Linked DNA regions of Chelatococcus sp. YT9. The protein of the gene in region 2 interacts with the protein of the main gene of each other region in a pairwise test. Links are inferred from orthologs where the notes say so. Each region holds a gene or a part of one and is shown on either strand. Other genes may lie near its edges. The genes, in order: KIO76_RS05745 and cyoB.

Region 1 (11,484 bases), on a different replicon or contig from region 2:
TGGCGTCTTCGGCCTTCATACCCGTGAGGTTTTTTGGCACCGCACCGGAAGTGTAGAGGTCACGGATCATGGTCAAAGCCGCCACCATCTCCTTGGAATTGGCGACGACCTTCATGTCGGGCGTGATGAAATCCGCATCCCAGGCTCGAGCGAGTGCGATAACCTCGGGATAGGCGACGCCCGGCAGGATGAAACCGACGACCGGCGTGCCGTCCGGCCGGGTGTAGGTGCATTTCTTGGCGACCTCGACGAATTCCTCGATTGTTTGCGGCGGTCCCTTGATGCCACGCTCGGCGAAGATCTCCTCGTTATAATGGAGACCTGTCGATGCATGCCGGAACGGCACCGCGTAAAGCTCATCACCAATGGTCACGCCCTTGACCAGGCCCGGAAACAGGTCCTTTGGATCCTCGACGGGATCCTTCGCCATCCTAGGACCAAGCGGCTCGAACAGCGTGGCGATGCGCGGGGTCGCATAGGTGTTGAGAATGAAAGCCACGTCGACGGTGGATTCCGCGAGTGAAGCCTCGCGGAACAAGCGGTCGTGCAGGGGCCCTGTCTCGAAAGTCACCCAATTGACCGTGTCACCGGTCGCCTTGGTGAACGCCTGAGTGACATCACCCCCCTTTGTACCGTTGGACACGTTCTGCATCACGCGATGCGCGAAGACGTTGATCTGCTTGCCTTCAGCGCGCAGCGACCCCGCGAAGGGCAGAAGCGCCGCGGTAGCGGCACCCGTTTTCAGAATTGTCCGTCTCGTCAGGCTCATATTTATCCCTCCCGCAAGCTTCATAGACCGGCCCGTTCGCCCGTGGCGTGGCTTCATTTGCCTTACTTTGCCCGCACATCGCGAGATTATCCGGATGTTTGCGGTAGGGCCATTCAAGGGGTCGTGTCGTAGAATAATTACATTCCAAAGCCGCTTCAACGAAGAAATTGCGACGCGCGGTGCCGGATTTCTGTAATAAAACTACAATATGGAGCGGCAAGCCTAGATATGGGTCCACAGACCACAGCCTCGCATCAGCGTCGAGCGAGCCTGCTCTCCCAATCCATGCGGTAACGATCCGGGGCGGCCGCCACGGCAGCCATGCCGAGCAGCACCGCTTTCTGCTCAATGACAAGCACAGTCGCGATGCGGCTCATAAAACCATCAACCGGGGCCTTTTCGGCGAAGATGGCCGCGAAGACACCGGGATCAATCAATGAATGGATCCGCGGCAGGATTCCGCCAGAAAGATAGACACCGCCGCGCGCGCCGAATGTCAGCGCGACATCGCCAGCAAAGCGCGCCAAGATCGCGAGGAACAGTCGCACCGTGTCGCGCGCCGCCGGATCGCTGCCATCGATCGCCGCTTCGACAAGCGGGGGCGGCTCACCGTAGCGCGGCTCTAGTCCTGCAACCGCGCATTGCGCCTTATAAAGCCTTAAAAGGCCCGGGCCGGACAGGACGCACTCCGCCGTCACCCGACCATCAACCCGCTCGATATGCGGCCAAAGCGCATATTCCTCATCTGTGACCGGGCCGAAGTCGATATGACCGCCCTCGCTTGCAACGGGGATGAACTGGCCCGCGCTCTCGATGAGGCCTGCGACACCAAGACCCGTCCCGGGTCCCAGCACCACCCGCGTTCCCGCTCGCGGCGCGAGATCGGGCGTGATGCGATGCAGCGCCTCACGCGGCAAGGCGGGCAGCGAGAGGGCCTGCGCCTCGAAATCGTTGAGCAGCAGACACTCCTCCAGGCCAAGCTCCTCGAGTAACGCCTGCTGGTCGAGCACCCAGCCGGCGTTGGTGAGCTGAATGCGTCCGTCGACCAGCGGCCCCGCGCCACATACGATCATCGAGCGGGGCGCCGGCAAGGGCGGGGATGCCGTTTCAGGAAAACCACCGCGCATGGCAGCGATCGCCGCGACGACACCGTCGTGGGCACTCGCATGCTCGTGCGTATGCAGTTGGACGGAAGCTTCAAGCGGCGCGCCAGGGGCTTCGACCAGCGCGAAGCGCGCATTGGTCCCACCGATATCGCCCACTAAAACGGGGTGAGGAAATGTTGCCGTCATCGTTCCTGTTAAACGAGAGCGTTGCACTGAGGGTTCCGTGGCCAGCGGGATCTCCGGAAATCCGGCGACATTGCGCGTCGGCGGACCTCTTGAGATGGCCTTGTCCCGCTTTGGCAGAGCGGGGTCAAGCGCGCGAGCCCGTCTCGTAGCGATCACCGCCATGCCGAAACAGATCAGGAAGACTTATGGCAAGACTGGTCGCAAGACCCTGGATAGGGCTATGCATGGCGCAGTATGGAGAGATGACAAGGACAGCGACGCATGCCATCCGGAACGACAGGCTCGAACCGCACGGTAGCCGCGCGATTTCTGAGCTTAGGCTTCACGACTCTGGTTGTCGGCTTGAGTCTCGCACCTGGCGCAGCGCAGGCGCAGGCGCAGGCCGGCACGCCCTCATGCAAGCGCGATCTCTTCGTTCTCGATTCAACGCTGCGCAACGCCTTGCGCAATCTGGAAGCCGTGGCTCAGGCGAGCGATGATGCCAAATGCAGCGCCTATCGCAAGCATGTCGATGTCATGCGTGAGGCGAGCAAAACCTTCGCCCGTTGCACGACAGGGCGTGAGCGCCAGGAGAACGTGGCTCAGATGGACGGGTCCGTCGCGGATTTCGAGGTGCTGATTCGCTCCCGCTGCACGAAACCTTGAGAAGGACGGGATCCCCATGGGGCAAGCCCGCCTTCCAGCAGTCCGTACGGCCTCGCTCTCAGCGCCCTGTCTTGATGCGCGTCCACAGACGCGTCGCGGTGCGCTGGGCCTGCTCGTTATAGGCCGTGTTGGTGAAAAGGCGTGACATGGTCTGCTCATCCGGATAGATGCCGGGATCGTTCAGGATCGCTGGATCGACATCCTTCTTGGCGGCCAGATTGCCGCTGGCATAATGCACGGCATTGGCGTTCCGCGCCGCGATCTCCGGCCTGTTCATGAAATCGATGAAGGCATGCGCCTCCGCGACGTTCTTCGCGTCCGCGGGGATCGCCATCGAGTCGAACCACATCAGCGCACCTTCCTTCGGAATGACATAGCTGATGTTGACGCCGTTCTTGGCTTCCTCGGCGCGGGCCTTCGCCTGGACGATATCCCCGGAATAGCCGACAGCCACGCAGATATCGCCGTTGGCGAGCGCGTTGATGTATTCGGATGAATGGAACTTGCGGATGTTGCCGCGCACCTTCATCAGGGCATCGGCCGCCTTGTTGAGATCCTTCGCGTCCTTCGAATCGGGATCGAGGCCGACGTAGTTCAGGACCCCGGGAAAGAGGTCCTCCGGGGAATCGAGCATATAGATGCCGCAGTCCTTCAATTTCGCCGCGACCTCAGGCTTCAGCACGAGATCCCAGGTATTCAGCGGCACATCGCCGAGCCGCTCCTTCACCTTGTCGACATTCAGGCCGATGCCCGTGGTGCCCCACATGTAGTTGACAGCATAGACGTTGCCAGGATCGAAGACGGTCAGCTTCTTGGCCACGTCCGGCCACATGTTGACCAGATTGGGGATCTTCGCCTTGTCGAGCGGCTGGAATACCTTGGCCTTGATCTCGCGCTGCAGGAACGGTCCGGACGGCACCACGATGTCATAGCCGGATTTCCCGGCTAGCAGCTTCGTCTCGACGATCTCGTTGTTGTCGTAGGTGTCGTACACGACCTTGATCCCGGTCTCCTTCGTGAACTCTTCGAGCACCGTCGGATCGATGTAGTCGGACCAGTTGTAGACGTTGACGGTCTTTTCCTGCGCCATGGCGACACCCGCCGCGGCGAGCGCGGCGATCGATACCAAGGAGCGAAGCATCAGAGAACGGATCATGCCGGCTGTTCCCAAGCTGGAGTGTGTTGCGTGTTTTGGAGTGTTGCCAAACAATGTGGGGCAGTTCAACGGCGCTGCACAAGCCCCTCCAACCGCTCCAGGGCGCGATCGAGGGTCGCGTCAGTCTTGGCGAAGCAGAAGCGCGCGACTGTGCGGACCGCGCCTTCCGCATAGAAGGCCGAAACGGGGATCGCGGCGACGCCACGCTCCGTCACGAGCCGCTTGCAGAAATCCACATCATCCGTCTCGCCGAGGGGAGCGATGTCCACATTGAGGAAATAGGTGCCGTGGCTCGGCAGCACGGTGAAGCCCCTCTCCTTGAGGCCATTGCTGAAACGATCCCGGCTGCGCTGGAAATCTGCCCGCATGCCGGTGAAATAGTCGTCAGCCTTGCCAAGGCCAAAGGCGACGGCCGCCTGCAGGTTGGGCGCCGTGGTGAAGGTCAGGAACTGGTGCGCCTTGGCGAGCACCTTGAGGATGTCCGGCGCCGCGCAGGCAAAGCCCACTTTCCAGCCTGTCAGCGAAAAGATCTTGCCCGCCGAGCCAATCTTGACGGTGCGTTCGCGCATGCCTGGCTCTGCCATCAGCGGACGATGGCGGCGCCCGTCGAACACCACATGCTCCCAGACCTCGTCACAGACCGCGATGGCGTCATGCTTGACGCAGAAGCGGGCGAGCAAGGCGAGGTCCTCCTCCGGGAAAACAACAGCGGAGGGGTTCAGCGGATTGTTGAACAGAACCACCTTTGTCTTATCCGAGAAGGCCGCGGCGAGCGCCTCTTCCGTCAGGCGCCAGTGCGGCGGCTGCAACGTGACGAAGCGCGGCACGCCACCCGCGCGCCGCACGAGTGGCAGATAGGCATCATACATCGGCTCGAAGAGCACGACCTCGTCGCCCGGTTCGATGAGCGCGAACAGGGCACCCGCAATCGCCTCCGTGGCGCCTGATGTCACCATCACCTCGTCCGCCGCAAGATCAAGGCCCTGATGATGGGCATAGTGCTGAGCGACCGCTTGCCTGAGCTCGGGCAGGCCCATCATCGGCGGATACTGGTTCCATCCGGAGATCACGGCTTCCGCCGCCTTGGCCCGCACGTCATCCGGGCCGGCGCCGTCGGGAAAGCCCTGCCCTAGGTTTACCGCTCCCGTCTCGCGAGCGAGCTGCGACATGGCTTCAAAGACAGTGGTAGGCAGGGAAGCGAAAATGCGGTTCATGGAGCGGCGCCTCTTAATGGGGTCAGCCTTAGCACCGCTGAAGGGTAGGCGAAATGGCATTCGTCTCCCACAGCACGGGACGCGGCGCCGAAGTATCGACCCTCCTGCAACATTTCGCGTGAGATTGCACAGTAAACGCGGGCCAGCGTGTGCCAGCGCACAGCCTGCGCGGAACTTCGGTGCACGTCGCGCCCACAAGATGCAGGTTTGTTTGACTTCGGGAGCAATGGCGCCGAATGTTTGGCTGTCGGCTCGGCAGGGCCGTCTGGCTGGACCGTTCTCCGGTGCCCCCTCCCAGCCTCGCGGACTTGCCGGGCCGGTTCCCGTTCCGGGGACCACCCGCGATGCCTTGCATTGCCCCTGAGGTCGTGACACCAATGGGCATGCCCCTGGCCAGCGCACCACGCCCCTTCCTGTCCCTGATTCTCGGCGGCGCCCGCTCCGGCAAGAGCCGCACGGCCGAGGCCCGCATCACATCCCTGCCGCAGCCGTGGATTTATCTCGCCACCTGTGAGCCTCGCGATGATGAGATGGCGGAACGCGTCGCCCATCATCGCGACCGTCGCTGCGGCGGATGGATCACCCGAGAGGAACCCATTGATATCGTCGAGGTGCTGGATGACGCCCCGCCCGGCGTCCCGATGCTCATCGACTGCCTGACCCTCTGGCTCACCAATGTGATGCTGGCGGAATACGACGTCAGCGGTGAATGCGACCGGCTGATCACCCGACTGGAGGCCAATGACCGGCCCCTCGTCGTCGTCAGCAACGAGGTCGGCCTCGGCATTGTGCCGGACAATGCGTTGGCCCGCACTTTCCGCGACCAGGCGGGCCTCATCAACCAACGCGTCGCGGCCATTGCCGATGAAGTGGTGATGGTCGCCGCCGGCCTTCCCCTGAAACTGAAATAGATCCGTTCACGGCCCGGGCTGCGCGCGGCCCATCAGAAACCCCGAGGACACCATGAGCCTGAACACCGACGATGCGCGCCATCGCGACAAGATGATCAAGCGGAAAGCCGCCCAGGATGCAGAGGTTGCCTCCAAGACCATCGAGAAAGGGCTCCTTATCGTCCACACGGGCAAGGGTAAGGGCAAGTCGACAGCCGCCTTCGGGCTGATGCTGCGGGCGCTCGGCCACGGCTGGCGGGTCGGTGCCGTGCAGTTCATCAAGGGCGCCTGGTCAACCGGCGAGCGCAAGGCGCTGGAGGCATTCGGCGACCAATTGCACTGGTACAGCATGGGTGAGGGCTTCACCTGGGAAACGCAGGACAAGGCACGCGACATCGCCGCCGCGACCCGCGCCTGGGCAAAGGCCCGAGAACTCATGGCGGACCCGGCCGTTCGCCTCGTCGTCCTCGATGAGCTCAATATCGCGCTGCGCTATGACTATCTTCCGCTGGACGAGGTGGTGACGACGCTCGCTGCGCGCCGCCCAGACTTGCACGTGATCGTCACGGGCCGCAATGCCAAGCCGGAACTCATCGCAGCCGCCGATCTCGTCACCGAGATGACCCTCGTGAAACACCATTTCGAGGCGGGTGTGCGCGCACAGGAAGGCATCGAGTTCTGATTCCATCCTGACGTCGCTGATACCAGTCGCGGCGTTCGACAGGGGCCATCGCCATGCGTTTGCTGGTCAATATAGACGTGCCGGATCTCGTGCAGGCCGTGGCTTTCTATACGGCGGCCTTCGGCCTTACGCCTGGGCGCCGCCTCGGAAAGACTGTAGTCGAGCTCGATGGAGGCCCGGTTCCGATCTACCTTCTCGAGAAAGCACCGGGCACGTCCGGCGCCGCCAACGATGCCCGGCGTTACGAGCGCCATTGGACGCCGATACATCTCGATATCCAGGTCGATGACATCGACATTGCCCTTGCCCGCGCCGTCGCGGCTGGTGCGACCGTGGAAAACGGCGTCAATACAACCGTCTGGGGCAAGATCGCCATCTGCGCCGATCCTTTCGGACATGGCTTCTGCCTGATCGAGTTCCAGAATCGCGGCTATGACGAAATCGTCGAAGCCGATGGCTGAAATGTCCTCTACCCCGGCCATCATGATCCAGGGCACCGGCTCCAATGTCGGTAAATCGCTCTTGGTCGCCGGCCTCTGCCGGTACTTCGTCCGCCAGGGCCTCAGGGTGCGGCCGTTCAAGCCGCAGAACATGTCGAACAACGCCGCCGCGGTCGAAGGGGGCGAGATCGGGCGGGCGCAAGCCCTGCAGGCGCGGGCGGCCAGGGTGGCGCCAACAGTCCATATGAACCCGATCCTCCTGAAGCCGGAGAGCGAGCGCGGCTCGCAGCTCATCGTCCATGGCCAGCGCTTCGGCCGGCTGGAGGCGCGCGATTTTACATCGAAGCGTGAGCGGCTGATGCCCTTCGTCATGGAGAGCTTCACGCGGCTTGCGGGTGAAGCGGACCTCGTGATCGTCGAGGGAGCAGGCAGCCCGGCGGAAACCAACCTCCGTGCCGGCGACATCGCCAATATGGGCTTTGCCCGCGAAGCCGGGGTGCCCGTCGTTCTCGCCGGCGATATCGATCGTGGCGGAGTGATCGCCAGCCTCGTCGGCACCCACGCGGTGCTGGACGGGGCCGACAGGACGATGATCCGCGGCTTCCTCATCAACAAGTTCCGCGGAGATCCGACCCTGTTTGCCGCCGGTCTCGACACCATCGCGGCGCGCACCGGCTGGCCATCCATCGGCGTCCTGCCTTGGTTTCCGCACGCGGGCCGCCTGCCCGCTGAGGATGCGATGGACCTCCGGCAAGGGCCGCCGAACACGAACGGAACCATCCGCATCGCGGTCCCGGTGCTGCCACGCATCGCAAATTTCGACGATCTCGACCCGCTCCGGCTTGAACCATCGGTGAGACTGACATTCGTCGAACGCGGTCTACCGCTGCCGGGTGATGCCGATCTCATCATCCTGCCTGGCTCGAAGACGACGATTGCCGACCTCGCGGTATTCCGGGAGGAAGGCTGGGATGTTGACCTCGCGGCCCACATCCGGCGAGGCGGCGCGGTTCTCGGCCTATGTGGCGGCTATCAGATGCTCGGGCGGACGATCGCCGACCCCGACGGCCTCGAAGGTCCTCCCGGCATGGTCGACGGCCTCGGGCATCTCATCGTCGATACGGTGCTGGGGGGAGACAAGACGGTTCGGCCCGTCAGGGCGCTCGCCCTGGACCACTCTGAGCCACTCGAGGCCTACGAAATCCACCTTGGCCGCAGCGGTGGCGCCGATTGTGCCCGCCCTCTCTTCCAGATCGACGGACGGCTTGAAGGCGCTCGCTCGCCAAACGGCCGAGTGCTGGGCACCTATCTGCACGGACTATTCACGGCAGATGCCTTCCGCCGCGCATTTCTAAGGTGGCTTGCGGACAGGCCAGCAGACGGACCGGGCACGCCGCCACTCGCCTATGAGGCGACGATAGAGTCGACGTTGGATGAATTAGCGGCCCATATGGGCCGCCATCTCGATACCGACGCCCTGCTCTCGATCGCGCGCAGCTGGAGATGATCCCGGTGTTGCGGGATCAAGCGATCTTGGCTTTGGGCGGTTCCCCCGTGGCGACATCGCGACGGTCGCTGAGATACAGTGCGATGGCATAGAGCAGGAGCAGACCCCCGCCGATGAACAGAAGATCATCGATGAAGCCGGTGTTCCGCATCCCGATCACGATCTGGCCAATCGCGCTCAGGATCGAGCCCGCGGCGAAGACCGGCAGGCTCTGACGGCCGATCACGCACAGCGGCGCAAACAGGCTACCGCTCTTTGCCATGAGGGTCAGGCCCGAGTGGTAAAGCACATAGGCGAGCGCCAGGAAATGGATCATCCGGATCGGCGCCAGATTGGTCTTGCTCATGTCGACCACGCTGTTGAGCTGTTCCGGCAGCAGCGGCAGAAACCCGAATGCTTTCGTGATCACAAAGGCGGAGGCGGCCAGGATCACGACGCTCGCGGCAAAGATGCGGCGATCGAAACTGATGTCCTCACCCTGGCGCAGGCGCAAGCCGATGAAGACACCCGCCGCGAACAGGAATTGCCAGGTGAAGGGATTGAAGAACCATCCGCCGTCGACTGGCCAGGTCGGGAAGTTCCAGCCATATTCACGGGCGAAGAGATAGATCAGCGCCGCGGAGCCCAGCATCAAGCGATCATCGACGCGCGCCAGGAGAAGCAAGGCCGGAGCCCACAGCAGGAAGACGATATACATCGGCAGAATGTTGAAATAGCCGAGCTGGTGGCTCAGGCCGGTGACGGCCACCACAGCGCGCATCGGATTGGACAGGAAGAGATCCCGCCCATGTTCGTGCATGATCGTGTCATCGTCGAAAATCAGCGCGCCTATGGCAAAAATGGCGATGGCCATAAACGACATGGCGATCTGCACGCCATAGAGGGTCACCGCCCGGCTCACGATGGCGCGAAGTCCTCGCCACGACTGGTTCCCCAAGAAACGCCCGCCGTAAGCGAGCGCTACCGAAACGCCGGCCAGAAACACGAACGCCTCGGCGGAATCGCTGAAGCCGACGTGGCGATGGGTCATAATCTCGAAACCGTTGCCAGGCACATGATTGATGAAAATCATTGCGAGGACGATGCCACGCCAGAAATCAATGCCGTCAATCCGCTTCGATCCGCTCATCACCATGTCCATTTTAACAATAGGTTAACGAGCGCCCAGCTTCGCCTTGGCAAGTTACGCACGCCGTATCGCGTAGGACGCAGAACACCTATCGAAATATTTCCAGTTCAGTTTGGTTCCCGCCGTCGAATCGGGCTGGACGCTTCAGCTGGACCTTTAGACTCAGAAATCCGGCCAGGGGAAGGCGAGAAAAGGTGAATGGACTCAATAAGCTCGTTCTTGCACGCGATGCGTGGCAAACAACGTCGCCACGGGCTGCCTCCAACATTGACAAAAGCGTGTTGTGAGCGGATATCCCGCACGACCCATGGCCCGGCTTGAACTCATCCCTTCCCTCAAGAAGACGTTGATCGTCATCCACGATCTCGTCGCGACGGCGCTTGCCGTCACGCTGGCCTTCGTCATCCGCTTCGAAGGGGGGCGGCTCGCCACCCGGCTCGACTTGTTGCCGTCGATCCTACCTGTCTTCCTGATTTACGCCGGCGCGATCTACTGGCTGTTCTCGCTCTACAAATCGAAGTGGCGCTTCGCGTCACTGCCGGACCTGTCGAACATCGTACGCGCCTCGACGGTGCTGGCGCTGACGCTGCTGGTGGTGGACTACGTGCTGGCGTCGTCGACGTTCTACGGCTTCTTCTTCTTCGGCAAGATCACCATCGCGCTCTACTGGTTGCTGCAGGTCGCGCTGCTCGGCGGCCCGCGCCTTGCCTACCGCTATATGAAGTACGAACAGGCCAAGACCCATGCGAAGGATGGCGCCCATCCGGCGCTTCTGTTGGGGCGCGGCACGGACATCGAGGCGCTGCTGCGCGCGATAGAGTCCGGGGCGTTCCGCAAGATCGCGGCGGAGGGCATCCTCTCTCCGCGCCAGGGCGATCTCGGCCAGGCTATCAGGGGTGTGCCCGTGCTCGGCAGCTTCGCGGACCTCGAACAGGTGGTCGCAGAGGCTCAGGAGCGCGGTGTCGCCATCCGCAGGCTCGTGCTTACGCAGAATGCCCTCACCGGGGAGCATGGCAGCGACACGGAAGGCAGTGACCTTCTCCTGCGCGCCCGGCGCCTTGGACTGCCGCTGTCGCGCATGCAGGACGTCGAGGAGGGTATGAGCGCCGCGGCGCTGCAGCCCGTTGAGATCGAGGATCTCTTGCTGCGCCCGACCGTTGAGATCGATCGTGCCCGGCTCGCCCGCTTTGTCCGTGGGCGGCGTATCGTCGTCACCGGCGGCGGGGGCTCCATCGGCAGTGAGCTTTGCCTGCGCTCAGCCGCCTTCGGTGCCTCCGATATACTCGTCATCGAGAACTCCGAGCCTGCCCTTCACCAGATCACGGAAGCGCTCGCCAATCTCGGCACCGAGACGAAGGTGGAAGGCGCCATTGCCGATGTGCGCGACCGCCTGCGCATGGACATGCTTTTCGCCCGTTTTAAGCCGGATGTGGTCTTCCACGCCGCAGCATTGAAGCACGTGCCCTATCTGGAACAGGACTGGGGTGAGGGTATCCGCACCAACGTCTTCGGCTCCGTGAACGTCGCCGACGCCGCCGTTGCGGCGGGTGCCAGAGCCATGGTGATGATCTCCACCGACAAGGCCATCGAACCAGTATCAATGCTCGGCGCAACCAAGCGCTTCGCCGAAATGTACGCCCAGGCCCTCGATGCGGAGATGGCCGGCGCCGACGACGGGCGCGGTCATCACGACGGTGGCACGCGCCTCATTGCCGTGCGTTTTGGCAATGTGCTGGGATCGAATGGCTCCGTCGTGCCAA
Region 2 (11,473 bases):
GGCAGCCCTGTAAACATCTCCACGTTGAAGGGAGCGCTCACGTAGATCGCGCCGAGATCCGCCTCTCTGCACAGTCTGTCGAGAACGGCAAATCCTAGCGGTTCAGTCGATAGGCTACTGACCAGTTCAGGCCCAAAGCGCAGCGAAGACACAAAAGGAGTCAGCGCTGGAACATCCGTATCGCGCGAGGCGTGCCACTGTGCCTCTATATCCTGCCGACGCTTGCGATACAGGAAACACGGCCCCATGGGCTGGTGCAACTCGCTCGTGTTTGCGATAGCCACAGGACCTGACTGTGCCAACGCATCAAAGCGCCCAATCGGCATATCTGCGTCAATGTCCAGCAGCCCATCGCCAGCCAGTCTACGCACGGCCTCAGTAAACGATTGGGGACGACGTCCAGGCGGGTCATTCCAGCTGAAATAGCTAGCGAAGGTTTCAAAAGGGATGGCCTTTGTCGCCGTCTGGAAGGCGGCTGCATCGAATGCTCCAATCACCATGGATGCATTGCCGTCGTTTTCGATCAGAACGGGACCAATGCTGTTCGCACTGTCTTTGAATATCTTCGGGAACGTAAGCTCGTTCCAGAAACTTCTCCCAAGAATATCAGATATGCGGTCTCGCCCAATATACACGCGCGACTTCATTAGCCCCTCGGATTTTAATTGCTATGCTTCTTATTTGCGCAATCGCGCAAATATTGTCAGCAAATGCCTGCGGTTCGCGCAGGAAACCGTTCTTGTGAGGAGCATCGCACTATCCGTTCGGGTATGTCAATAGTCAGGAGTTTCGTCCCAAATATTGGGACAAGTATTGATAGCCGGGGTCGTTTGTCGTATGAGCGTGGACAGGGAAGGAAGAGGGGGAGCTTGTGCCAGAACACATCAACGGGAACGCCGGCCTTGCCGCCGGGGACGCGCGGGCGATGCTCCCATGAGCCTCGTCATTACCAAGGCGATCAAGTTGATCGAGCTCGTTGCGGCAGGCACCGACACCCTTGCCGGAATTGCGTCAGCCGCCGATATGTCGCGCAGCACGGCCCACAGACTGCTCGCAACTCTTGTCGAGCATCATTATCTGTCCTTTGAAGCGCGACGCTACGCGCTTGGATATCGGCTCCTCGAGCTCGGCGAACAGAAAAAGCGCAGCCTGAGCTTCGTGGAGGTACTGCGCCCCACTCTCGTCCGCTATGCGGAGCAGACATCCGACACTATCCATCTCGCTATTCTCGATGGAACCGACATTGTGGTCATCGAGCGGGCGCCTGGAAATCGGCAATTGCAGATCAATTCCTTCGTGGGACAACGGTCTCCAGCCTTGCTGACCGCCGTAGGGAAGGCGCTCGTGAGCGTATTGCCCGCAGATGACTGGAAGGGGTTCCTGAAGCAGCTCCCGCCGGCCCCGCCCAAGAGCGCCGAGCAACTGCGCCGCGAGCTGGCGGCAGCGCGCGAGCGACGCTTCGCCTTCGATTACAACGAGTGTGATGTCGGAACCTGCGGTGTCGCATCCACCTTCCTGATTGACGGGACGGTGCGAATTGCGGTCAGCATCAACGGGGCGACCGTCTATTTCGACAACGGACGCCTTGAAGAAATGGGGCAGACCGCACAGAAGCTCGCCGGGGAGCTGGAGCGCGCGGCGGCCGGGCTGCGCATCAGTACCATTCGCTAAAGGAGATTACGACGAGCGTGATCTTTGGCCACGGATTGCCTATAACGCACCACATGGGCGCTTCTTTCGCAAGCGCCGTGCGGGACCGTGGGCTTTCCGGTCCCAAGGTGATCAGCGAGGAAGACGGCGATTCCCGTTCTTGACACAACAAACAAGAAAAACCTGCTCCTACTCATTCACTTGCGATGGTTGGCGGTATGCGGGCAGATCATCACGATCGTCTTCGTCCAGTTCTGGTTTGAAATACCGCTGCCGCTTTGGCCGATGGTCGCGGTGCTCGCCTGCCTGGTACTGCTCAATATCGGCAGCTTGCTCCGATACCGGCTGCGCGCGGAGGTGTCGGACACGGAGCTGTTTCTGGCGCTCGTCCTCGACGTTGCCGCCCTGACGGTACAGCTGTTTCTCAGCGGTGGTGCTTCCAATCCTTTCGTATCGCTCTATCTTCTACAGATCACACTCGGGGCTGTGCTTCTGGAGGAACGCCTCGTCTGGGCGCTTCTCGCCATAGCCAGCGGCTGCTTCTTTGCGCTCACAAGCCTTTATCGTCCACTTCCCCTTCCGCTCAGCGACGGCCACGAGCTTTTCAGTCTCCACATCCAGGGCATGTTCGTATGCTTCATTCTCGCTGCCTGTCTGCTCGTGCTCTTCACGACACGCATCAATCGCAACCTGCGCGATCGCGATGCGCGGCTCGCGGCCATGCGTCAGCAATCAGCCGAGGAGGCACTCATCGTCCGCATGGGGCTGCTGGCGTCGGGCGCTGCGCATGAACTCGGTACGCCGCTCGCGACGCTTTCGGTCATCCTCAACGACTGGCAGCGTATGCCGGAATTCCGGGCGGATGCTGACTTGCTCGAGGAGATCTGCGAAATGCAAAATCAGGTCGATCGCTGCAAGCAGATCGTCTCAGGCATCCTGATGTCGTCAGGCGAGGCGAGAGGCGAGGGCACCGTCAGAACGACAGTCAACGGGTTCATCGATGACCTGGTCGAGGAGTGGCGCTCTAGTCGCTCGCCAGCGCATGTCGACTATGTCAGCGCGTTCAGCCCCGATGCCGCCATTATCTCGGACCCGGCGTTGAAGCAGGTCATCTTCAACATTTTTGACAACGCCCACGAGGCCTCGCCGAACTGGATCGGGGTTACAGTCCGGCGACATGAGGATGATTTCATTCTGACGGTCAGCGATGTGGGACCAGGCTTCGATGAAAGGATTCTCGCCGAGTTGGGCAAGCCCTACCGTTCGAGCAAGAACAGACCGGGTGGTGGTCTCGGGCTGTTCCTGGTCATGAATGTCGTGCGAAAGCTCGGCGGAAACGTCAAGGCCGAGAACCATCCCCGCGGCGGTGCGTCGGTCACCCTCACGTTGCCCATCGCGTCGCTCTCATCAGGAGGCAGCCGTGGACGCTAACCCGTCTCTTCTCATCATTGAAGACGATGCTTCCTTCGCGAAGGCACTGCGAAAGTCGTTCGAGCGCCGCGGCTATGAGGTTGCAGTGAGCGATGGCATCGACGCAGCACGGAGCGCCCTGCAGCAGATGGCGCCGGCCTATGCCGTGGTCGACCTCAAGCTTGCCAGCGGCTCCGGACTTGAATGCGTGAAGATGCTGCACCAGCACGATCCAGAGATGAAGATCGTCGTCTTGACCGGCTTTGCGAGTATCGCGACCGCTGTGGAGGCGATCAAACTGGGCGCCTGCCACTATCTGGCGAAGCCGGCCAATACCGACGAGATCGAGGCCGCGTGGGGACGCGGGGAGGGCGATCCCTCGGTACCCATGACTGTACGTCCGACGTCCATCAAGACGCTGGAATGGGAGCGCATCCACGAGACCCTTGTGGAGACGGACTTCAACATTTCAGAGGCAGCTCGGCGGCTTGGCATGCACAGGCGAACATTGGCGCGCAAGCTCGAGAAAAAGCAGGTTAGCTGACTAGGGCGGCAGGCCCCGCCGCAATCGGTACTCGCCGCGAAAGACGAAAATGGCAGCCGCCAGGACCATCAGGGCAAGACCGAACCAGGTCAGCGCATAGACGAGATGGTTGTTGGGAAAATTTATGATCGTCAGGCCCCCCACCGGTGTTGAGAGCGATGCGGCAACGCGATCTGCGTCAATGAAATACGGAGCCGTGCCGGACAACCCGCGCGCCCCGGCGATGGCGGCGATATCGCGCGAATACCAGCGATCATTGACCGGATCATTCGTGCGCAGAAGCGCTCCCTGTGGCTCGGTGAGGCGCAAGAGGCCAGTGACCGTCGTCTCACCGGAAATCTGGCCCGCTGCGCGTGCCGCCGCATCGCGCAATTCGGGCGGCACAAAACCACGGTTGACGAGAACGGTGAAGCCGGTGGCGGTACGGAGCGGCGTCAGCACCCAATAGCCGCCCCCACGCTCCGTTACCGCCTGGACCAGCGTTTCGCGGTCATTGAGAAAATGGCCTGTGACGACGACCCGGCGATATTCGTCGTTGGCTGTGTCGATCCGCGGCCAAGCGTCAGGCCCCGGTGCGGCGATCGCGGGCGCATGAATCCGGCTATCAACACGGGCGATGAGATCAAGCTTCCAGGCGCGCCGTTCTATCTGCCAAACGCCAAGCGCCGTAAAACCGGCGACCCCGATGATGGCGAGGATGCCGAGCAGCGCGAGCACCCATGGCGAGCGAGGAGCCGGGTCGCTCGGAATGGCCGCTGGTGCTCGGCCGCCGGCAGGCTCACGCGTCCGATCATGTAGATCGGCAGCGCGTGCCATGCCGGAGAAGCCCGTCACGGAGCCTGGCCCGTCGCATGGCCGGGCATCATATTGGTGTCGAGGTGATACATGACCCAGAGCGATCCGGAGAGCGCGATGAAGACGATGATAAGCGTGAAGACGAGAGCCATCATCGTCCATCCACCTTCTGAGCGGAAGTCCATATGCAGGAAGTAGATCATGTGAACGACGATCTGCACGATGGCAAAGGCCATGATCGCGACGGCAGTCACTTCATTGCTCGCGATAGGACGCGCCATCACGAGCCAGAAGGGCACGGCCGTCAAAACCACGGACAGCGCGAAGCCGATGAGATAGCTGCGCAGCGTTCCATGCGAGGGACCAGCGTTGTGGCTATCGTGACCTTGGTCGTGGGTAGACGCGTGAGCGGCGTGACCGTCGGTGCTCATCGAAGCATTCCCATGAGATAGACAAAGGTGAAGACGCCGATCCAGATAACGTCCAGGAAGTGCCAGAACATGCTGAGGCACATGAGGCGTCGCCTGTTCGCAGCGATCAGACCGCGCTGGTGCACCTGAACCATCAGGGTCACAAGCCAGATCGTGCCGAATGTCACATGAAGACCGTGGGTGCCGACGAGCGCGAAGAACGAGGACAGGAACGCGCTGCGTTGGGGGGTAGCACCCACATGAAACATATGCGTGAACTCGTAGAGTTCGATCGAGAGGAACGCGAGGCCGAAGAGGCCCGTGACCGCGAGCCAGATCTGAGTAGCCGCGACCCGCCCCTGCGCCATGGTCAGCATGGCGAAACCATATGTGATCGACGAAAACAGGAGCATCGATGTGTTCAGGGCGACCAGGGGAAGGTCGAAGAGGTCCTTCGGCCCCGGCCCCGCGGCGAAGTTGCCGCCGAGCACCCCGAAGGTCGCGAACAGGACTGCAAAGATGAGGCAGTCGCTCATCAAATAGATCCAGAAGCCGAGCAGTGTGCTCGACCCCTCCTCGTGGTGATGCTCCTCCACGAGATAGAAGGTAGGGGCGCCTGGTTCGGCCTTCGCGGTGCTAACGACTGTTGTCATGACTTACACCTGAGCCGCGATAAGGCGCGTGCGCTCGGTCTCGGTGCGCGCAACCTCATCGGCGGGAATGTAAAAATCGCGCTTGTAGTTGAAGGTGTGCCCGATCGCTGTCGCCAGGAGGCCAACGAAGCTCAGCGCCGCGAGCCACCAGACATACCAGATCAGGCCGATGGCGAGGGCGACGCTGAAACCAGCAAGGATCACGCCGGCGGCTGTGTTGCTCGGCATATGGATGGGCCTGAAGCCTTCCAGGGGGCGCTCGTACCCCCGGGCCTTCATATCCCACCAGGCATCACCGTCGTGCACGACGGGCGTGAAGGCGAAGTTGTAGTCCGGAGGCGGCGATGAGGTGGCCCATTCGAGGGTCCGGCCGTGCCAGGGATCGCCTGTTGTATCGCGCAACTGGTCCCGCTTCATGATGCTGACGGCGATCTGCAGAAGGAATGAGAGGATCCCGCACAGGATCAGGAAGGCGCCGAAACCAGCTATCACGAACCAGATCTGGAGCGAGGGGTCGTCGAAGACCCTCAGCCGCCGTGTAACGCCCATCAAGCCGAGCACATAAAGTGGCATGAAGGCGAAGAAGAAGCCGGACACCCAGAACCAAAACGACATCTTGCCCCAAAAGGGATCGAGCTTGAAGCCGAATGCCTTCGGGAACCAGTATGTCATGCCGGCGAAGAGGCCGAACAACACGCCGCCAATGATGACGTTATGGAAATGCGCGACGAGAAACAGGCTGTTGTGGAGTACGAAGTCTGCCGGCGGGACGGCAAGGAGCACGCCCGTCATGCCGCCGATTACGAAGATCAGCATGAAGGCGACCGTCCACATCATCGGCAGCTCGAACCGGATCCGCCCGCGATACATCGTGAACAGCCAGTTGAAGATCTTCGCGCCGGTGGGGATCGAGATGATCATCGTCGTGATGCCGAAGAACGAATTGACGCTCGCGCCGGAACCCATGGTGAAGAAGTGGTGCAGCCATACGAGGTAGGACAGGATCGTGATGCACACGGTCGCGTAGACCATGGACGTATACCCGAAAAGCCTCTTGCCTGAGAAAGTCGAGGCGACTTCGGAGAAGATGCCGAATGCCGGCAGGATAAGAATGTAAACCTCCGGATGCCCCCAGATCCAGATGAGGTTGACATACATCATCGGGTTGCCGCCGAAATCGTTCGTGAAGAAATTGGTCCCTACGTAACGATCGAGCGACAGGAGCACGAGGACGGCGGTCAGAACAGGGAAAGATGCCACGATGAGCACGTTCGTGCAGAGCGACGTCCAGGTGAAGATCGGCATCTTCATCATCGTCATGCCGGGGCAACGCATCTTAACGATCGTACAAATCAGGTTGATGCCCGATAAGGTCGTCCCGACGCCCGCGACCTGCAGCGCCCATATGTAGTAGTCAACGCCAACATCCGGACTGTACTGGATCCCCGACAATGGTGGATAAGCGAGCCAGCCGGTCTTGGCGAACTCCCCGATAAATAGCGACATCATCACGATGACCGCGCCACCCGCCGTCATCCAGAAGCTGAAGTTGTTGAGGAACGGAAACGAGACGTCGCGTGCCCCGATCTGCAGCGGCACGACGTAGTTCATCAAGCCGGTCACCAGCGGCATGGCCACGAAAAAGATCATGATCACGCCGTGAGCCGTGAAAATCTGGTCGTAGTGATGCGCGTCGAGATAGCCTTCGCTTCCATTGAAGGCGATTGCCTGTTGCAGGCGCATCATGATGGCGTCGGAAAAGCCGCGCAGCAACATGACTATGCCGAGCACCATATACATGATGCCGATGCGCTTGTGGTCTACAGTGGTGAACCACTCGCGCCAGAGATAGCCCCACAGGCGAAAATAGGTGATCGCGCCGAGAAGACAGGCTCCGAGGAGGGCGACGACCACGAAGGTCACCACAACGATGGGCTCATTCAGGGGCAGGGATTCCAGGCTGAACCGCCCGAGAAGAAAGCTGTAGTTCGCAGTAGGATCAGTCATATCAATCGAGCCGATCAGGATCTTTGCGACTGGCGCATGTCAAGAAGCCAGGAGGCGCGCGGCGATGGTGAAGGCGTGAACGAAGGACGTGGCAGGCCAACGCCGAGGATCGGCGAACCCGAGATGGGCAATGGCTTGACGGCACCTTGATTGAGCGCGGCGTTCGCCTCCTCGACGGAGCAGATGCTGACGAGATAGGTCGGTGTGGGGCCGAAAAATGCGCCGCGTCTGGCGGTCTTGTCATAATGCAAGCGCATCAAATCGATCCCGGCAAGGCCGAGGCCGCCTTGTGCGTCGATCGCCATCATCTCGTGGGCGCACATCTTGCCCGGTTCGACGCAACGATTGACGATGGCGGCGAACAGCTGCGGATCGACGGTTCCAAAGCGGCGAACCGGCACGTTCTCGCTGGGTTTTTCGAGCTCGAGATATTCCTCCCGGCCGAGGTTTTCGCTCGAAGCCTTGACTTGTGCGATCCAGGCGTCGAATTCGGCGTCGGGAAGCCCGCGGAACGTGAAGCGCATTCCCGAGAACCCTGCGCCGCTATAGTTGGCCGAGAAGCCTTGATAGTCACCTGCCTTGTTGATGACCGCATGAAGCTTGGTCTCCATCCCGGGCATCGCATAGATCATCCCAGCCAACGCAGGCACGTAAAACGAGTTCATCACCGATGAAGCGCTGATGCGGAAACGGATGGGGCGATCCACTGGCGCCGCAAATTCATTGACGAGCGCGATCTGGTGCTCGGGATAGATGAACAACCATTTCCAATCTAATGCGACGACCTGGACCTCCAGGGGCTGCACATCCCGGGGAACGGGCTCCCCCGGCGCAATGCGATCAAGAGGGCGATACGGATCCAGCAGATGCGTCCCCATCCAGGTAAGGGCCCCAAGGCAGATGATGATCAGAAGAGGCGCAGCCCAGATAACAAGCTCAAGCTGTGTGGAATGCGACCATTCCGGATCGTACGGCGCGTCCTTGTTCGTATGCCGATAACGCCACGCGAATATGACCGTGAGCACCATCACCGGAATGATGATGAGCAGCATGAGGATCGTGGAGGCGATAATGAGGTCGCGCTGCTGCTCGGCAACGTCGCCGGCAGGCCTCATCACAACGAAGTTGCAGCCAGTCAGCAAAACCGCGAGCGGCAGCAGAGCGAAAAGGCGAAGTTTGCTCACAAGCTTACCCATGGCCAGATCCATCATTGGTCGGCACCGCTAGCTGCGCTGCAGCAAAAGGGACATTGGACAAAATGTCCAATGCCGTGTCAGGCCGGCATGAGACACAAGGCGACTTGAGACTAGACTTGCGAACGCTATCAGATAGCGTCAGGATGCCAAGCGAGGAACGACATTTGGCTAGCGGTGCGAACATCATGGCGCCTGCGTCATCGACATTGGAGAGAGACGCGCGGCGGGTGCACGCTCAACCCCACGGCGTGGTCAATCCGGGCGAGATCGCGATCGGGGTCGTCATTGGACGGACGTCCGAGTTCTTCGATTTCTTCGTCTATGCAATTGCCTCTGTTATCGTCTTTCCACGACTGGTGTTTCCATTCGTCGATCCTTTGACAGGGACGATCTACTCCTTCGCCATATTCGCATTGGCTTTCGTCGCTCGCCCGATCGGCACCGCGATATTCACCGCCATTGACCGCGCATATGGAAAAAGCGCGAAAATGACGATCGCGCTGTTCCTTCTTGGCTGCTCGACCGTCGCGATAGCCTTTCTGCCGAGCTACGACCGGGTCGGTATTGCCGTTGTCTGGGTACTTGCGATATTGCGAATCGGCCAGGGCCTCGCCTTGGGTGGCGCCTGGGATGGCCTTGCCTCGCTTCTGGCCATGAACGCGCCCGAGGAGCGGCGTGGTTGGTATGCCATGCTTCCCCAACTTGGCGCTCCGCTCGGCCTGATCGTAGCGAGTGTCCTGTTCGCCTTCTTCGTCGGCAATTTGTCGGCGGAAGATTTCTACAGCTGGGGCTGGCGTTACCCCTTCTTCGTCGCCTTTGCGATCAATGTGGTCGCCCTTTTCGCGCGCCTGCGTATTGTCGTGACCCCGGAATATACGGAACTGTTCGAGAGCCGTGCTCTTGAGCCATCGCCTGTCGGCGAGACACTGCGCAAGCAGGGGCACATTGTGGCGAGTGGTAGCTTTGCGCCGCTTGCCAGCTTCGCGCTGTTTCACATGGTCACGGTCTTTCCGCTGTCGTGGATCTATCTGTTCACAAAAGAAAATCCCACGCGCTTCCTGATCATTGAGGCGGTCGCCGCGATGTTCGGGATCGTGGCGATCCTCGCCTCGGGAATTGTCGCGGACCGTGTCGGCCGTCGTTCCCTCCTGATGGGTTCGGCGATTGCGATCGCGGCATTTAGCGGCTTCGCACCGCAATTGCTCGACGCCGGCGCGGTTGGCGAGACGGTCTTCATGATCCTCGGCTTCATTCTGCTCGGCCTGTCGTTTGGTCAGTCCTCCGGCTCGCTGGCTTCGAATTTCGCGACGGCCTACCGCTACACCGGCTCGGCACTCACCTCCGATTTTGCTTGGTTGTTCGGCGCTGGATTTGCTCCGCTCGTGGCGCTGCTGCTGTCCGCCAATTTCGGGCTCCTGTCAGCCGGCGCCTATCTGCTGTCGGGCGCGATCTGCACAATCCTGGCCATCCGGTTGAACTGGCAGTCCGAGGCACATGAGTAAGGCGCTGGCTGAGAGCTTCTATCAGCCGATACCTACTCCTCTCGAAAGAACGACATGCGGGCCCTGAAGGGCCCGTTTTTTTTTGGCTGTCGATTACCCCCGCATCGGGCGCGACCTAGCTTCGGATCGAAGCATCGCCGATTTCGCGGAGCTTTACGTTTCACATTCGCTAGGGAAGCCTATACCTCGCGTGGTGTCCTTTTCGCGTGTGCGAAACCTTCCTGTGCACGGCTTGCTGCAGCGCGTCTTGACAAGGTGAGCCTTTGGCGGCTTGTTTCCAAAACGTTTTGGATTCCGTCACGCATCATGGGGACGATGGGTGGAGGGAACGCATGACCTCGCTGCGCAAGCTCGCATCGCATCTCGGCCTGTCGATAACGACCGTCTCACGGGCGCTCGATGGCTATTCCGACGTCGCGGCTGCGACGCGCGAGCGTGTCGAGCGTGCCGCCAAGGAGATGGGTTATCGGCCCAATCCTGCCGCGCGTCGGCTGCGGCGCGGTGTCGGCGAGACGGTTGCTTTCGTCCTGCCTACCGACCCTGGGCATTTCCACGAGCCCGTCTTTAGTGAGCTTCTCGTGACGGTCGGTGAAGAACTCGCGCGCCATGAACACGACCTGATGCTGCTCGCAGCCCGGCCCGGAAAGGACGAAATGGCGGTCTACCGGCGCCTGGTCGAGGGCCGGCGGGCGGACGCCTTCATCCTCGTGCGCACACGCCATCAGGATGAGCGCGTCGCATATCTCACCGAGAGGGGCGTACCGTTCGTGTGCCACGGGCGCACGGACACCACGGAAGCTTATGCCTTCATCGACGGTGATGGCGAGGAGGGCTTCAACAGCCTGACCAAGCGCCTCATCACGCGCGGCCACCGCCGCATAGCCTTTCTGTCCGCGCCGGCGCATCTCACCTTTGCGGGCCTGCGCCTCGCCGGTTGGCGTGGCGCCATCCAGGCGGCCGGTCTATCCGCGGATATGTCGGAAGAGGCGGAGCCAACCGAGGAGGGCGGCTTCGCGCTGGCGCATCGATTTTTCGAAAGGGATGATCGCCCTACGGCGCTCGTCTGCTCGACAGACCGGATGGCGATTGGCGCCATTCGTGCTGCAGCGGATCGTGGGTTGGCGGTCGGTTCCGATATCGCAATCACCGGCCATGACAATATTCCGGCCGCCTCTTACTGCCAGCCATCCCTGACCACCATGGAACTGCCGACACGGCTGATTGGTGCGCGGCTTGCCCACATGGTTCTGGCCAGGCTTGGCGGAACCGATGTCCGCGATCTCACTGAGATCCACCGTCTCGTTCA

The links.
Region 1: the proteins of cyoB (region 2) and KIO76_RS05745 interact in binary tests that used the Escherichia coli proteins (3 or more experiments, as listed by UniProt). The link is inferred for Chelatococcus sp. YT9 from one-to-one orthologs.

Annotation. Positions count from the first base shown.
Region 1 is NZ_JAHBRW010000001.1:1,265,273-1,276,756, forward strand. What follows is about bases 3,003-5,922. They hold KIO76_RS05745 (aminotransferase), read right to left. Parts: upstream 5,077-5,922; coding sequence 3,928-5,076; downstream 3,003-3,927. Other genes in these bases: KIO76_RS05740 (polyamine ABC transporter substrate-binding protein), read right to left, coding at 3,003-3,862; cobU (bifunctional adenosylcobinamide kinase/adenosylcobinamide-phosphate guanylyltransferase), read left to right, coding at 5,460-5,922. Outside these bases: KIO76_RS05725 (ABC transporter substrate-binding protein), read right to left, coding at 1-769; KIO76_RS05730 (glucokinase), read right to left, coding at 1,024-2,061; KIO76_RS05735 (hypothetical protein), read left to right, coding at 2,323-2,706; more of KIO76_RS05740, read right to left, coding at 2,765-3,002; more of cobU, read left to right, coding at 5,923-5,987; cobO (cob(I)yrinic acid a,c-diamide adenosyltransferase), read left to right, coding at 6,040-6,648; KIO76_RS05760 (VOC family protein), read left to right, coding at 6,702-7,109; KIO76_RS05765 (cobyric acid synthase), read left to right, coding at 7,111-8,595; KIO76_RS05770 (OpgC family protein), read right to left, coding at 8,612-9,724; KIO76_RS05775 (nucleoside-diphosphate sugar epimerase/dehydratase), read left to right, coding at 10,032-11,484. UniProt on the Escherichia coli protein: Shows aminotransferase activity with methionine and histidine as substrates, and to a lesser extent also with phenylalanine.
Region 2 is NZ_JAHBRW010000002.1:1,799,254-1,810,726, reverse strand. The notes cover bases 4,968-7,876. They hold cyoB (cytochrome o ubiquinol oxidase subunit I), read right to left. Parts: upstream 7,470-7,876; coding sequence 5,466-7,469; downstream 4,968-5,465. Other genes in these bases: cyoA (ubiquinol oxidase subunit II), read right to left, coding at 7,484-7,876; cyoC (cytochrome o ubiquinol oxidase subunit III), read right to left, coding at 4,968-5,462. In the rest of the region: KIO76_RS28190 (M24 family metallopeptidase), read right to left, coding at 1-647; KIO76_RS28185 (IclR family transcriptional regulator), read left to right, coding at 934-1,671; KIO76_RS28180 (ATP-binding protein), read left to right, coding at 1,861-3,081; KIO76_RS28175 (response regulator transcription factor), read left to right, coding at 3,071-3,604; KIO76_RS28170 (SURF1 family protein), read right to left, coding at 3,605-4,438; cyoD (cytochrome o ubiquinol oxidase subunit IV), read right to left, coding at 4,435-4,830; more of cyoC, read right to left, coding at 4,827-4,967; more of cyoA, read right to left, coding at 7,877-8,653; KIO76_RS28145 (MFS transporter), read left to right, coding at 8,851-10,167; KIO76_RS28140 (substrate-binding domain-containing protein), read left to right, coding at 10,500-11,473. UniProt on the Escherichia coli protein: Cytochrome bo(3) ubiquinol oxidase is the terminal enzyme in the aerobic respiratory chain of E.coli that predominates when cells are grown at high aeration.